3 regions of the Salinivibrio sp. IB868 genome follow, and region 3 is predicted to be linked to each of the others. Evidence: riboswitches for the same ligand, from Rfam matches in the RefSeq annotation. Region 3 holds a riboswitch; each other region holds the start of a gene.

Region 1 (5,380 bases), on a different contig from region 3:
CAAAGGTGAAGGCATTACCCTTAACCCCAGCTTGCAAACCGAAGTCGCCCCCGGCGATCGCCTTTTCTATATTGCCGCTGAACGTTTACCGCATTGGTCGGCGGCGTGATTCGGGCACCATTTATCACACGCGACACTGGCTATTAACCCTTCCGGAGCAGTCCGCCGCCGCCAAGATGGAGGCAACGGACTGGCTTTACGTGCCCTATTCGCGAAAAAACGGTCTATTCGACCACCGAGGTTTCTTGTGCATCAGAATGACACGCTTCGACTGGGTAGGCGTAAAAATGATGCACAGGCCCCGCGCCTCTTCCCACCTTTAACTGCTGACTATGCGCTAAAGCCTCTGTCAAATACTGCTTAGCCGCCCGCCCGGCTTCAATGGGCGTCATTCCCTGCGCGTAATAAGAGGCCATCGCCGCAGACAGTGAACAGCCTGTGCCGTGTGTATTAACGGTTTCAACCCGACGGGCGCTCAGGGTTTGACAGGTATCTTGGCTAATCCACACATCCACGCTTTCAGGGGCGTGATGTAAATGCCCGCCTTTGAGCATCACATAAGGACAGCCTAGCCGACGTAGGGCTGGAACTAACGCATGCATTTGCTCAATGGAGGTGGGGACAGGCTGACCGGTTAATCGCGCCGCCTCAGGCAGGTTGGGGGTGAGCACGGTTGCTCGCGGGATCAGCGCTTCAATCAGCGCTGTCATGGCGTGTTCATCCAACAGAGGATCGCCGCTGGTGGCTACCATCACGGGATCTAAAATCACCGGTAAGTGAGGCGATCGCGCCAGCACGGCGGCCACTTCGCGAATAACCGCTTGGTTGGCGAGCATACCAATTTTCACTGCACGCACCGGCATATCATACAAAACGGCCTCTAACTGGGCACGGACAAAACCAGGATCAACCGCCGAGACGGCCTCAACACCACAGGTGTTTTGTGCGGTTAACGCGGTGATCACCGAGCACGCATAACCGCCAGTGGCTGAAATCGCTTTAATATCGGCTTGAATGCCGGCACCGCCACCACTGTCTGAGCCAGCGATGGTAAGAATAACAGGTGGAGATAGGTTCATAATGGCCCCTTAATCATCAGGGGCGGAAGGAGACAAAGCGCGCCAGAATGCGCCACTTCGTGTGCTGAACGTGTCAGTTCCCTCCGCCAGTGCTAACTGGATCAGGTTCTACGGGTCCTGCTTTCGCAGTCTCAGCAATCACTTGCTCCCCGACTAACACGGTCAGAATATAAACCTTAATGATAAAGCGCAAGTCTGATGTTTCTGATGGCGCGTTTACACATTCTCGTAATGGTTAATGGTCGTATTGCCTTGTTGGGCGGTTTTAAGCAGTTGTTCGAATCCATCTTGGATAAGCGGCCGTGCATATAAAAACCCCTGCACTTGGTCGCAGCCAATTGTCTGTAGCACCTGCTGCTGGCTGACTTCTTCCACCCCTTCGGCAACCACACCATGACCAAAGCCATGGGCTAACTCAATCACGCTACCCACCAAGTGTTTGTCACTGGCGTTGGTGGCCAAATCTTGAATAAAACTGCGGTCGAGTTTAACCCAGTCTACCGGCAGTTGCTTAAGGTAACTCAATGAGCTGTAACCGGTGCCAAAGTCATCCAACGCGATATGCATCCCGGCATCCCGCAGCTGTTGTAGCTCGCGCAATGCCACCGAGATTTGCTGAATCAGTGCCGATTCCGTGACTTCCAATTGAATAATCGCCGGCGGCGTGTTTGTCGCATGGCAGCGAGCCAACACACTCTCGGCAAAACCATGACGGAGTTGCTGGGCAGAGACATTGATTGACAGATGAAAGTGCTCGTCAGTCAGGCCCTGTACGCGCCATTGCGCCACCGCCCCCAGTGCCATCGCCAGTACTTTATCGCCAAGTTGCATCATATCGGCGCTGCGCTCGGCAATGGGAATAAATTCGGCGGGACTTATCGCCCCTAGGGTTGGATGCTGCCAACGCAGTAGTGCTTCTGCGCCCACCAGCAGACCCCCATCAAGCCGCCATTTAGGTTGATAGACCAAGGAGAGATGATTGCTTTGCAAGGCCGAGCCAAGCTCAGTACGTATCAAGTGCTCTCGCTGCGCTTTACTGTCTAGCTCGGGCTGATACTCACCGACAGCCTGATCATCGGTCGGAATAGCCAGGATCGCTTGGCGAAACAACTGCGGCACATCGGCGCTTTCCGAGTCAGCACGGCTGATCCCTATATGGCAATGCAAGAACATCAGTCGCCCTTCGAGGGTATGATGACCACTGATGAGTCGGTGAATCCTCGCTGCTTTTTTCGCCGCCTCTTTACCGTCTCCCTCTATCAGCATCACCAGTCTCGAGCTGTCCCAAACCCCCACTCGATGCGAGCGCGCCACCGCACTGTTCGCCAGCAGCTCAGCAATGTGCTTATACAGGGCTTCGGTCATTAAATGCCCTTGATGCTGCGTCACCGCTTCCATACCATCAAGCGCAATCATCAATACCGTCACCGGCCCTCGCATCAATTGTCGCTCCGCTGCATCCAATAAGGCTCGGCGATTGGGGAGACCTGTCAATGGGTGGGTAAGAGAAAGGGCGCGTAACGTGGCGGTTTGTTTGTTCACCAACATTTGCAAACGCGCAGCTTGGTCACGCTCTTTCAATGTTTTAAGCTGTAACTGCAGTAGGTTGTGAATACGCTGAAGCACTTCGTCATAATCAAACGGCTTGCTGATATAATCTATCGCCCCTCGGCATAGCGCTTGATTACGTAACCCCACATCATTATCCGCAGTGAGCACCATGACGGGTGGACAATGGTCCCCCAATGCTTGGTTCAGATCATCCAGCACCATGAGTCCCGAGCGCCGTGGCATGCGCATATCAAGCAAGATAAGATCGGGCACCGGCGACAAGTGGTCGTGCACAGCACAGGGGTCCGTTAGCCCAATCAGATGCACGTACCCCGCTTGGTCAAGCATCGCGGTGAGTAAGTCAATGTTTTCCGCACGATCGTCAATGATCAAAATGGTCGCTTGTGATGGTGACTTTATCATTCCCTGTCCTCTAATAACGATTGAATAGCCGCGGCGAGCGCAGTTGACGATACGGGCTGCTGTAGTCGTAGGTGTGGTGTGGCGGCGCTGCAATGGACTTGCCCTTCCGCCCCAAGGATGATCAGCGGTTTATGCTCCACCAGGCTCGTCCAGTGTGCGGGCATTCGCGCTAAGTCATTACCATGGATGATAAAAAGTGATGGGGCGAGGGTATGTGTCATCGCTTCAGCCAACGAAAAATCGTGCGCATGGTGCAAGGTCAACAGCGGCCAGTCCTCAAAGCAATCAGAGACCAGCCGTTGCTGGTGACTGCCTTGGTCAATATAAAGCACACGGTGTGGCTGAGTGAGGCGTATATTCGCGTCAGAGGCTTCTGCAACCAGGGGCTCAGAGGAGTGTGGCTTCGCGCGATAAGGGAAGGTCACCGAAAAGGCACTGCCCTTGCCCTGTTGACTCGCAACCCTGATCTCACCTTGCATCTGAGTCACCAATTGATAGGTGACGGCCAGCCCAACCCCCGCGCCTTCTATCAATGAGTCTTCTGCCACTAAACGGTTAAAGGGCTCGAAAAGGCCGTCGAGCTGGTCGTCGGCAATGCCAATGCCTGTATCATTCACCGTCATGGTCAGACTATCGTGATGCGTGTGCGCATCCACCCAAACCCTGCCTTGTGGATGGTTATATTTCACTGCATTGCTGAGTAAGTTAATTAAGATTTGCTTAAACCGCGTTGGATCCACATAAAGCTCTCCCTCTTGCTCCGCAGGCAAACAATTTTGCAAGCTAACGTTCTGTCGCTCTGCCAGCGGAGATAAGGTTTGAATGGCATCATTGACCAATGCGCTAACAGGGTACCAGGTGAGATGAAGCACTGTTTGTCCGGCCTCTATTTTGGCCAGATCGAGCACGTCATTGATCAGTGCCAGCAAATGGCGCCCACTTTGGTGGATATGATCAACGTACTGGCGCTGATGATCGGCCAGCATCTGAGTGGGAGATTTGAGTAGTAGTTGCGCGTACCCCAACACACTGTTTAAAGGCGTACGTAGCTCGTGACTCATAGCGGATAGGAAGTCACTTTTTGCTTGGTTGGCGCGCTCGGCCTCTTGCATCGCTTGTAATAGCGGTGTGGCATCGTACGCCACCGTTACAATCGCGTAAGGCTCACCGGCAAGATGGTGGATCAGTGTTTTCGCCAACTTAAACGTCCGGCCGTCACGCAAAGTCACATCAATATGTACAGGCTCACCGTCGACCGTTAATTGGTGATCGAGTGCATTGAGGGTATCGCGCATGCCGTCAGGGAGCGCGCGACCAAATGCGTCGGCCAGTTGGCTCACATGATCCGCTCCCACCGCTTGTAAACAGGCTCGGTTCGCCAACACATATTGGCCACCTAATTCTCTAACAAATACCGGATTACCGATGGCATCGATGATGGTTTTTAGCCGATTTCGCTCGTGCTGAACAGTGGCTTGGGCATGAGTGAGTGCGCTTAAATCCGACATAATGCCGATAAACTCTCGTCGTTCATCGATCCACACTTCGCTCACCGCCAAATGGATGGGGATCAGGCGCCCATCACGGTGCCGCGCGTTCACGCGCCGCCCTGTGCCAATAACATTGGGCTGACCGGTTGCAAGGTAGTTTTCTACGTATTGGCCGTGCTTGCCTCGATGCTCGGGAGGCATTAAACACGCCACATCCTGACCGATAAGCTGCTGTTGCTCGTAGCCAAGTAGCGTGTGCGTGAAAGGATTAGCATCAAGGATAATACCTTGGTCATCAATGACTAAAATGGCGGCGGCCGCACTGTCAACCAGCGCTTTGTAGTGAGCCTGCGAGCCGCCCGTGCGCCACCCATCCATGGTAGATTGATCCGTCATCGTGTTCCCGCCTCTAACAAAAACGCCCCAGCTATATTGGGGCGTCTACCACGGACCTAACGAGTTGATATCGTAGTCATTTTTTGTAGTTTTTGACCAAAGCGTCCACCTTTTTCAGGAACTGCTCTTTTAGGTTTTCGTGCTCATAGTCGAGATCATAGGTATTGTGGAACCCCACACGTAACTGTACGCCATTGCCCGCTAAATAAATGGTATAGCCGTCATAATCTGAGAAAGCGTCGATGCCATCTAGGCGGTGTCCATCTTCAATTTCTTCACCATACTCTGTCACTATCTCAAAGGCGCGTAGTAGGTGGGTCGGATCGAGTTCGTTTTTCACGCTTCCCTCCTGGCAGTGTTAGCGAAACTGTGCCCCACCTCCCGGTCGTGATCCACGACCATAAAGTGGGCCGGCCAATACCGGTGGCGTGGTCAACACAT
Region 2 (5,380 bases), on a different contig from region 3:
GGACCCACCTGACTCCATGCCGAACTCAGTAGTGAAACGAAGCAGCGCCGATGGTAGTGTGGGGTCTCCCCATGTGAGAGTAGGACATCGCCAGGCTTTGATTACAATTGATTAAAGCCAAGAGATATAAGTCTTTAGTCATACAGCATTGGTGCGGAGTGGTAGTTCAGTTGGTTAGAATACCGGCCTGTCACGCCGGGGGTCGCGGGTTCGAGTCCCGTCCACTCCGCCACTACTTAGAAACCCTGCTAAATTTAGTAGGGTTTTTTTGTTATTGAGCTTCTGGGAAAGATTTGCTTTATAAATAAGCGATCAAACGTCTGAAGAGTAATTGGTGGTGGTAATTTGTCGCGGGATCGCTACAATAGGCACCTATCTACAGGGGTATAGCTCCAATTGGCAGAGCAGCGGATTCCAAATCCGCGTGTTGGGGGTTCGAATCCCTCTACCCCTGCCAAATACCAAAGCATCGACATTGTCGGTGCTTTTTTTGTATCTACTCTCTGTGGTAGCAACCACACCTCTCTAGCCTTTTTCTTCCTCCTGTTTCTTGTTCACATGTCGCGGTATGATGACTTTTTACCAATCGAAAGGAGCAACCCTGTGGTAAGCATATTGTGGGTAGGGCTTGGTGGCGCATTAGGGGCATCCTCGCGTTTTCTCGTATCAGAGTGGAGCGTTGCGGTGCTTGGTCGTGCATTCCCATACGGTACCTTAATAGTAAATGTACTCGGGTCATTAGCGATGGGCGTCTTTTTAGCGGCGATGAGTCAAGAGGTGATTGCTCCGGTGCCTTGGCGCCAACTGGTTGCGATTGGTTTTTTGGGCGCATTTACTACCTTCTCGACCTTTTCAGTAGATACCTTGATGCTGTTCCAACATGGTGAGACGGTGAAAGCCTTGTTAAACGTGGGTCTCAACCTTGCGTTATGCTTGGGAGCGGCCGCGATGGGGGCTTGGCTGCTAGGACGCATTACCGGTTAAGTGAAAACATCGTGTTACGTCGCTTGTTGTTGCGGCGGTGATTTCTTATACTGGCGTTGAACTTGTCGGAGTGCCAATTGGCTGAGACCACATCAAGTGGGATCCGTTGAACCTGATCTGGTTAGGACCAGCGAAGGGAACAAGAGATGCATCAGATCACAGGCCGTACGCGTCTGCCAGTTTGCTCACATCTCAATTCAGCGTTTTCCGGCAAGCATTAATTCCCATAATGAACACCGGAGTAATGCTATGTCGACCCGTAAACAGGCCCGTCTTGAGGCCAAATCTTTTATCGATTCTCTCTCTGCGCAAACCTACCCCAACTCGGAAAAAGTCTATGTCGAGGGATCGCGACCCGATATTCGCGTAGGGATGCGAGAGATCCATTTGTTTCCGACCTTTGTGGGTGGCAGTAAAGACAATCCGCAGTATGAAGCCAATGAATCCATTCGGGTTTATGACACATCAGGGCCTTATACTGACCCACAGAGTGCTATCGATATTTACCAAGGCTTAGCGCCACTGCGCAAAGCCTGGATTGATGAGCGTGCCGATACAGAGTTTCTTGGTGCAGTGAGCTCAGACTATGCGCAGACCCGCCTCAGTGATGAAACCTTAGATGATCTTCGCTTTAGTGCCTTACCGCCTATCCGTCGGGCGAAACCTAACCAATGTGTGACCCAACTTCACTACGCACGCCAAGGCATTATCACCCCAGAGATGGAATTTATCGCTATCCGGGAAAACATGGGGCGCCAGCAGTATCGTGAAGAGCAGCTAAATCGCCAGCACCCAGGAGAAAGCTTTGGCGCTCATTTACCCTCAAACATCACTCCCGAATTTGTGCGCCAAGAAGTTGCTGAAGGGCGTGCGATTATTCCGGCCAACATTAACCACCCAGAAGCGGAGCCGATGATTATTGGGCGTAACTTTCTCGTGAAAGTGAATGCCAATATTGGTAACTCGGCGGTGAGCTCCTCCATTGAGGAAGAAACCGAAAAGTTGGTGTGGGCGACCCGTTGGGGCGCGGATACGGTGATGGATTTATCGACCGGACGCAATATCCACGAAACTCGCGAGTGGATTTTACGTAATAGCCCAGTCCCGATTGGCACTGTGCCTATGTATCAGGCGCTTGAGAGAGTGAATGGCATTGCCGAAGACCTGACTTGGGAAGTGATGCGCGATACCTTGATAGAGCAAGCCGAGCAAGGGGTCGACTACTTTACCATTCACGCCGGGGTGCGTTTGCACTATGTGCCCATGACTGCCAATCGCGTGACTGGGATTGTCTCGCGTGGCGGTTCGATTATCGCCAAATGGTGCTTGGCGCATCATCAAGAAAGCTTCCTCTATACCCATTTTCGCGAAATCTGCGAAATTTGTGCCGCGTATGATGTATCGCTGTCGTTAGGCGATGGATTACGCCCGGGCTCGGTAGCTGACGCGAACGACGAAGCCCAGTTCAGTGAGCTACGTACCCTAGGCGAGCTAACCAAGGTGGCATGGGAATACGATGTGCAGGTGATGATTGAAGGCCCTGGCCATGTGCCCATGCACATGATCAAAGAGAACATGGACGAGCAGCTCACCCATTGCCACGAAGCGCCTTTCTATACCTTAGGCCCGCTGACTACCGATATCGCGCCGGGTTACGACCACATCACCTCTGGGATTGGTGCGGCGATGATTGGTTGGTTTGGGTGTGCGATGCTTTGCTATGTCACGCCTAAAGAGCATCTGGGTCTGCCCAATAAAGAGGATGTTAAAACTGGGCTTATCACCTACAAGTTGTGCGCACACGCCGCCGACTTAGCCAAAGGACATCCGGGCGCGCAGGTGCGGGATAACGCCATTTCCAAAGCGCGCTTTGAATTTCGCTGGGAAGATCAGTTTAACCTTGCTTTAGATCCGGTGACGGCGCGTGCTTATCACGATGAAACCCTGCCTCAAGAGTCGGGCAAGGTCGCGCATTTTTGCTCCATGTGTGGGCCAAAATTCTGCTCTATGAAAATCAGCCAAGAAGTCCGCGATTACGCCAAAGAAAATGGCTATGCCGCTGCGGGCGAAGCGATTGATGTCACCATGCTGGAAGACCCGTTAGCAGGCATGCAGCAAAAATCGCAAGAGTTTCGAGAAAAGGGCAGTGAACTCTACCTGCAAAAATCCCATCATTCGTCACAACAAGGCGCTGAGATAAGCGACAGCGATAAGGTGGAATCATGAGCCTGACCCCGTTTGCGCCTATGTCGGAAGGCATAGGCCCATTATATCCGGTGGTAGACGACGTGGATTTACTTGAACGCTTACTTTGCTTGGGGGTGAAAACCGTACAACTGCGTGTGAAGCAGCCAGCCCATCCACAATTGGCAGACTGGGTACAGCGCGCGGTGGCTTTGGGCCGCACGCACCATGCGCAGGTGTTTATCAACGATCACTGGCAGCTTGCGCTTGAAGCTGGCGCCTATGGCGTTCATCTGGGCCAGCAAGACTTACAAGAGGCGGATCTTGACCGACTTGCGCGGCAAGGCGTGCGCCTTGGCGTATCGACACGCAGTCCCGAACAACTTGCTGCAGCGATTGCGCTCTCGCCCAGTTATCTCGCCATCGGCCATATTTTTCCCACTACCACCAAACAGCTCGCCGAGCCGCCACAAGGCATTTCTGCGTTAGCGCAGCAGGTGGCGACTGTGGATGGCCGCTTCCCGACGGTGGCGATTGGCGGTATTGATCTCAACCGAGCCCCTGACGTTTGGCGCACCGGCGTGGACGCCATTGCGGTGGTCCGTGCCGTGACGCAAGCGCCTGATTTAGCGGCGCGCATTGACGCATTTAATCGCTGTCTTAATCCATCCAGACAGCAAGGAGAGCGCGATGTTATCGGACAGTGAATACCTGCGTTATAGCCGGCAAATCATGCTGCCAGAAGTCGGAGAGAGCGGGCAGCAGGCACTTAGCAATGCGCGCGTGTTGATGGTCGGTGCCGGTGGGCTTGGAACCACCGCGGGCCTCTATCTTGCAGGCGCTGGCGTGGGTCAGTTAGCGATTGCTGACTCGGACCACATTGAGCTATCTAACTTGGCGCGTCAGGTGGCGTATCAGGAGGCGCAAATCGGCACCGATAAAGCCGCGTCGCTAGCCGCTAACTTGGTCGCGCTGAATCCACATTGCCAGTGCCGAGCCATCAATGCCTATCTAGAAGGTGAGCGTCTGGCGCTTGAAGTAGCGATGGCGGATGTGGTTCTCGATTGCAGTGATAATCTCGCCACTCGCCATGCAGTCAATCAAGCCTGTGTAGAGGCTGGTACACCCTTGGTGAGCGCGGCGGCGATCGGTTGGCAAGGCCAGTTATTGGTTTATCAACCGCATAGCGCATGTTATGCGTGCGCCTTCGCAGACGTGACGCTTTCTGAACCCACACGCTGCGCTGAAGCTGGGGTAATGGGACCTGTGGTCGGCATGATGGCCACCGCGCAAGCGCTGGAAGCAATAAAGCTGTTATTAGGGCAGGCGGTCAGGACCAATCGCTTGTCACGACTGGATGGACAAACCATGACATGGCAGCACTTTTCGCTGCCCGTGGATCCGCATTGTGCGGTTTGTCAGCCAAAGCGGGAGGTAAGCGATGCAGTTAACCATTAATGACACGCCGACAGAGGTCAATGCCACAACTGTCGCGCAATTGATTGAGGAGATGAAGGTGCCGGCCGAATCAGTCGCAGTGGCGCTAAATCAGACCATTATTGCGCGTGATGCTTGGTCATCCACGTCACTCACCGCTGGCGATAGCTTGGCGGTCTTTCAAGCGATTGCCGGAGGATAATCATGTTAACCATTGCGGATACGACGTTTTCATCTCGGCTGTTAACCGGCACCGGCAAGTTTGCTAGTCGCAAGACCATGGCCGAGTCACTGGCGGCCAGTGGTACTGAACTGGTCACCATGGCGCTAAAGCGAGTCGATGTCCATGCCATACAAGATGATATTTTAACCCCGCTGCGCGAGCTAGGTGTGCACCTGCTGCCCAATACCTCGGGAGCGAAGAATGCGCAAGAAGCGGTCTTTGCCGCGCGTCTTGCCCGAGAAGCATTGGGAACGCACTGGGTGAAGTTGGAGATTCACCCCGACCCCAAATATTTGATGCCTGACCCGATTGAAACCCTTCAAGCGGCGAAAACCCTTGTGGATGAGGGGTTTGTGGTGCTGCCATATTGTCATGCTGATCCTGTGCTGTGTAAGCGCTTGGAAGAGGTGGGCTGCGCGGCGGTGATGCCCCTTGGGTCACCGATTGGCTCCAACCAAGGGCTAGCCTCAATGGCGTTTCTCGACATCATTATCGAGCAAGCTCGCGTGCCGGTGATCATTGATGCCGGCATTGGTGCACCGTCAGATGCGG
Region 3 (5,380 bases):
CCAGTGGTGGTAACACCAGTAGCAAAACGAGACCAATCCATAGACTGTCCCAGCATTTGGCAGCACGGCTATCCAAAGAGGCGGGAAGAGGCAGTACTTCACTGGGCGTACTCGGCAGCGGGCGCGTTAACGTTTGCACGGTAAATGCGATGGCGCCACACAACAGCATTTGCCACAGCGCAAGGACAGCACCTGTTTGTAAATCGAAATCAAAATGAATGGCTTGGTAAATGGCCAACTCTATTGTGGTAGCTTTCGGTCCGCCACCCAGTGCCATCACGGTGGCGAAGCTGGTAAAGCACAACATAAACACTAGCCCGATGATATGGGGCAAGCTTTGGCGTAAATACGGCCATTCTAGGTGCTTAAAACGTTGCCAGCCCTTAAGTCCTAACTGGGTAGCGAGACGACGCTGATCAGCGGGGATCCCCTCTAAAGCTTGCACCATGAGTTGGGCAGAAAAAGGCAGATTAAAAAACACATGAGCGAGCAAAATGCCGCTTAAGCCATAAATAGAAAACGGCATAGCCACATCAAAATGCGCAAAGGCTTGCGCAATCCAGCCGCTGCGGCCATAGATGGCAACCAAGCCAAACACACCCACCAATACCGGTAGTACTAAGGTCATGGCGAATAGCTTAAGTAGCCATGCCTTGGCTGGAAACTGTCGGCGAGACAGTGCGTGGGCGACGGGTATCGCAAGCCCAACGCTGAGCACCACAGATAAAGTGGCCTGCTTAAAGCTAAAGTAGGTGACATGGCGCAGATAGGTATCTTGCCACAACGCGGTGAGCGCTAGGTCGTGGCTGTGAGAGAACAGCGCCCATAGCGCGCTGCCAATCAAAGCCACAACCAGGCTGGCCGCCATACTGCCCGGCCAGGTTCGAGAGGGGTTGAGCATGAAGGTTATTCAACCAACGCCGTTTGCCAATCACGTACCCATTGTTGGCGGTTACCCATCACTTCATCAGGTTGATATAGCAAGCTTTCTTCCGGCTTGTCTAAGGTATAAAAAGCGTCAGGTAAGTTGACATCAGTAACCGGGTACATCCACTGAGTGGTTGGGATCACAGACTGAGCCGCATCACTGAGCATAAATTGTAAAAACGCGTCTGCACGTTCCGGTTGATCGGTATAGGCTGATTTAGCGGCCACTTCGATTTGCATGTAGTGACCTTCTTCAAACATGGCGGCGGCAAAGCGGTCGTCATCATCGGCAACCAGGTGATAGGCTGGCGAGGTGGTGTAAGAAAGCACCATGTCGGCTTCTTTGTTAAGGAACATGTTGTACGCTTCGGTCCAACCTTTGGTCACTGTGATGGTGTTGTCAGCCAATTCGCGCCATGCTTGTTGATTGTTGTCGCCATACACTTTTTGGATCCAAAGCATTAAGCCTTGGCCCACTGTTGATACGCGCGGATCTTGGTAAATCACACTGATGTCGTCACGCTCCTCAATCAAGGCTTTGAGGCTTTTGGGCGGATCGAGTAAACGCGTGGTGTCATACACAAAGGCAAAGTAGCCGTAATCGTAGGGGATAAAGTAGTTGTTATCCCAACCACCAGGCACTTGCAGGCGCTTAGTATTGACCGCGTGCTCGGCGACAATGCCGCTACGCTCGGCTTCTTTCATTAAATTGGTATCCATACCCAGCACGATATCGGCTTTGGTGGTTTCCCCTTCAATGCGCAGGCGATTGAGCAAGGCGGCGCCATCATCAAGAGAGACGAATTCAAGTTGGCAATCGCATTGCTGTTCAAACTTCGCCTTAATTTTAGGCCCTGCTCCCCATTCAGCAATAAAGGAGTCATAGGTGTACACGGTCAGTGGGTCCGCGGCACGGGCACCCAGTGATAATAGCGATAAAGCAACCAGAGTGAGAACAGAGGTAAAAACTTTCACAGCACGCTCCTAAGTTGGGCGTGGGTGTTGAGGCAAGTTGATGGCAACATCAAGTCTCAATCCCTACGCCAGTGTTAGCTGGATCAGGTTCGATGGGTCTAGCGCGGTGCGCAATCTCAGCCGTGAGGCTCCCCAATGAGTACGAGGCCATTGTACTGATTGGCTTAGGGTTAACCAAGCCTTTTAGTTGCCGAGTTGGTTAAGGTCCCAGTTGTAGTCGTATTCCAATGTTACCTCTTGTGGCAATGGAATATCGCGATACTGGTTTATGTGAGCGATCACGCCTTGCTTATCGCCACCAAAGTCAGCCTCAAACCACTTATAGATAGAAGAAAGCCGCCACTGATTGCCTTGCTGACTTACGCCTTTGTCACTGTTAATAAAGGTGTAGGCGGCTTGCTCGAGCTGCGCCTCAAGCGCGTTTGCTTGGAAGGCCTTGGGTTGCAGGTTTGGGCAGCCTAAACTGGCACAATTGACTGCATAGTGGGTACGCGGGTCTTGCCATAGCGGGCGCAGAATACGGTGCTCAATATCATTCAAGGTAAGCGGCTCACCTGCCACCGTGACCACTTCATCATCCCAAGGCCCAAAGCTAAATAACCCACCGAGTTTGGTGATCGAACGGACTGGATAGGCCTCCAAAATCAGCGTCACCGTGACCGCATTGTAAAGGTTGACCCAATACGCGTATTGCTCGTTTTTGGTCAGCGTGCGAGGGTCGCGCGCGGTGAGCATGCGGATGTAATGATCGAGAGCCTTCTTGTCAGCCTCGGTGACCGCCGCATAGTTAAATAAGGTGTGCTGCCCCTGAGGTTGCAAATACTTATCCAGTAATACTTGCCAGCTGTGATGTGTGAAGGTCGCCTGGCTGTCAGGGTTATGCGCATCCCACATCGCCCAATACTCTACTTTGGGGGCCGCTTGGCTAAACAGCGGAAAAACCAAACAGAATAGAAGTATTAAACGTTTTTGCATTGCCCGTCCTTATTTTCAGCAAGCCTTCTTTTCAGACTAGACCAAGCGAATGCGTTGTTGGTTTCATGGTGAATGGAAAAAAGTGGGGGGGACCAATAAGCGCGAAGAAGATCGCGCTTATTGGTGGCGTGGGCTAAAGCAGGGACTTACGACAAAAAGTCCGGGATGCGCTGCTCAAAGCGCGAGATGTCAGCGTCGTGCTGAAGCGTGAGGCCAATGCTATCTAACCCCTCCAACAAGCAATGACGGCGAAAATCATCCATCTGGAAGCTAAAGCAGTGTTCACCGGCACGGATGGTTTGGGCGGGCAAATCCAGGGTTACCGTTGCGCCTTCATTTTCGTCCACATACGCAAATAAAGCATCGATTTGGCCTTCTTCAAGGGTCACCGGCACCATTTGGTTATTGATGCAGTTGCCATAGAAAATATCGGCAAAACTGGGAGCGATAATCACTTTAAAGCCGTAATCATCCAGCGCCCAGGGAGCATGTTCGCGGGATGAGCCACAGCCAAAGTTTTCGCGGGTGAGTAACACGCTCGCCCCTTGGTAGCGCGCTTGATTGAGCACAAACTCGGGGTTAGGCTGGTTACCCGCATCGTCTAAAAAGCGCCAATCGTGAAAAAGGTGCTGACCAAAGCCAGTACGGGTGACTTTTTGCAAAAACTGTTTAGGGATAATCGCGTCGGTATCGACGTTCGCCGCATCCAATGGGGCAACAATGCCGGTGTGAGTGTGTATGCCTGACATAAGGCCTCCTTATAATTGGTTAACGTCGACAAAATGACCGGCGATAGCAGCGGCGGCGGCCATCGCAGGGCTGACCAAGTGGGTGCGACCTTCACGGCCTTGGCGGCCTTCAAAGTTACGGTTGCTGGTGGAGGCGCAGCGCTCTTTGGGGCCTAAGCGATCGTTATTCATCGCCAAGCACATCGAGCAGCCGGGCAAGCGCCACTCAAAGCCAGCGTCACGGAAAATCACATCCAGCCCTTCTTGCTCTGCTTGGGCGCGCACCTGCTCAGAGCCAGGTACCACCATGGCATGCACACCCTCTGCCACACGCCGCCCTTTAGCGACCGCGGCGGCTGCGCGCATGTCTTCAATCCGTGAGTTGGTACAAGAGCCGATAAAAACCTTATCAATGCTGATTTGGTTAATGGCTTGTCCAGGTGTCAGTCCCATGTATTTTAACGCACGTTCTGCTGAGTGGCGCTCAATCGGATCGCTCATTGTCTCAGGGGCGGGCACAGTATCATGCACACTGACCACTTGGCCGGGGTTGGTGCCCCAGGTCACCTGATGATGGATTTGACTGCCATCGAGAGTGACCACGCGATCAAACTGTGCATCGGCATCTGAGTGCAAGGTTTGCCAATACGCGACGGCTTGCTGCCATTGCTCGCCTTTAGGGGCAAATTTCTTGTCTTTTAAGTAGGCAAAGGTGGTGTCATCCGGCGCGATCAGGCCAGCTTTTGCGCCTAATTCGATGGCCATGTTGCAGACCGTCATTCGCCCTTCCATCGACAAGGCCGTAATGGCGTCCCCACAAAACTCCACCACATGCCCGGTACCGCCGGCATGACCGACCTTGCCAATAATGGCTAGGACAATATCTTTGGCAGTGATCCCGGGGGCGGTTTTGCCCGTGACTTCAATTTTCATCGTGCGGGCGCGGGATTGCTTGAGCGTTTGGGTGGCCAGCACGTGCTCGACTTCTGAGGTACCAATGCCAAAGGCCAGTGCACCAAAAGCGCCGTGGGTTGCGGTGTGGGAGTCACCACAGACGATGGTGGTGCCGGGCAGGGTAATACCAAGCTCGGGGCCCATCACATGCACAATGCCTTGGTAAGGGTGATTCAAGTCATACAGGGTGACACCGAACTCTTCGCAGTTTTTGGCCAGTGTTTCCATTTGGATACGCGCCATTTCTCCTGACGCGTTAATGTCTTTGGTTTCGGTGGAGACATTGTGATCCATGGTGGCGAAGGTTTTACTCACTTGGCGTACCGGACGCCCTTTTTCCCGCAGGCCATCAAAGGCTTGTGGTGAGGTCACTTCGTGCACCAAATGGCGGTCGATATACAGCAGCGGCGCTTCGCCGGGCTGCTCGGTGACAATATGGGCTTGATGAATTTTTTCGTACAAGGTCTTGGCGCCTTGCTGGGTGTTTGCATTCGACATAGCTCGTATCCTTACGGGTAATTATTCTGCGCCTTGGCGGATATAGGCGGCGATACGATCGCCCATTTGTTCGGTACTGAGGGCAGGATGGTTGCCCGCCAGATCAGCGGTCAGCTCACCGGCCGCCAGTGCTTGGCTGACCGCATGCTCAATCGCACAGGCCGCGTCTTCTTCGCCTAACGAGTAGCGTAACATTAGCGCGGCGGAGAGAATTTGCGCCACTGGATTGGCGATATTTTTACCCGCAATATCGGGCGCAGAGCCGCCGGCGGGCTCATACAAACCAAATTTACTCGCGTTCAAGCTCGCAGATGGCAGCATGC

Evidence for each region. A riboswitch is a leader RNA that binds a small molecule or an ion and turns the genes downstream of it on or off. The one in region 3 is predicted to bind thiamine pyrophosphate.
Region 1: it holds a riboswitch for thiamine pyrophosphate, as region 3 does, so the genes downstream of both, thiD (bifunctional hydroxymethylpyrimidine kinase/phosphomethylpyrimidine kinase) here and thiB (thiamine ABC transporter substrate binding subunit) in region 3, are expected to answer to the same signal.
Region 2: it holds a riboswitch for thiamine pyrophosphate, as region 3 does, so the genes downstream of both, thiC (phosphomethylpyrimidine synthase ThiC) here and thiB (thiamine ABC transporter substrate binding subunit) in region 3, are expected to answer to the same signal.

Annotation. Positions count from the first base shown of each region.
Region 1 covers NZ_MUEW01000015.1:44,552-49,931, reverse strand. The annotation lists gene BZG20_RS14545 (potassium channel family protein) at 1-109, shown strand, start outside; gene thiD (bifunctional hydroxymethylpyrimidine kinase/phosphomethylpyrimidine kinase) at 225-1,079, opposite strand; TPP riboswitch at 1,141-1,241, opposite strand; gene BZG20_RS14535 (EAL domain-containing protein) at 1,296-3,053, opposite strand; gene BZG20_RS14530 (PAS domain S-box protein) at 3,050-4,939, opposite strand; gene BZG20_RS14525 (DUF3081 domain-containing protein) at 5,016-5,279, opposite strand; gene BZG20_RS14520 (HAD-IA family hydrolase) at 5,298-5,380, opposite strand, start outside.
Region 2 covers NZ_MUEW01000003.1:506-5,885, forward strand. The annotation lists rRNA gene rrf (5S ribosomal RNA) at 1-96, shown strand, start outside; tRNA gene BZG20_RS03495 (tRNA-Asp) at 156-232, shown strand; tRNA gene BZG20_RS03500 (tRNA-Trp) at 381-457, shown strand; gene crcB (fluoride efflux transporter CrcB) at 604-984, shown strand; TPP riboswitch at 1,041-1,140, shown strand; gene thiC (phosphomethylpyrimidine synthase ThiC) at 1,234-3,210, shown strand; gene thiE (thiamine phosphate synthase) at 3,207-3,875, shown strand; gene BZG20_RS03520 (HesA/MoeB/ThiF family protein) at 3,859-4,626, shown strand; gene thiS (sulfur carrier protein ThiS) at 4,610-4,807, shown strand; gene BZG20_RS03530 (thiazole synthase) at 4,810-5,380, shown strand, end outside.
Region 3 covers NZ_MUEW01000007.1:56,985-62,364, reverse strand. The annotation lists gene thiP (thiamine/thiamine pyrophosphate ABC transporter permease) at 1-901, opposite strand, end outside; gene thiB (thiamine ABC transporter substrate binding subunit) at 907-1,902, opposite strand; TPP riboswitch at 1,946-2,047, opposite strand; gene BZG20_RS09060 (DUF547 domain-containing protein) at 2,086-2,877, opposite strand; gene leuD (3-isopropylmalate dehydratase small subunit) at 3,024-3,626, opposite strand; gene leuC (3-isopropylmalate dehydratase large subunit) at 3,636-5,057, opposite strand; gene leuB (3-isopropylmalate dehydrogenase) at 5,079-5,380, opposite strand, start outside.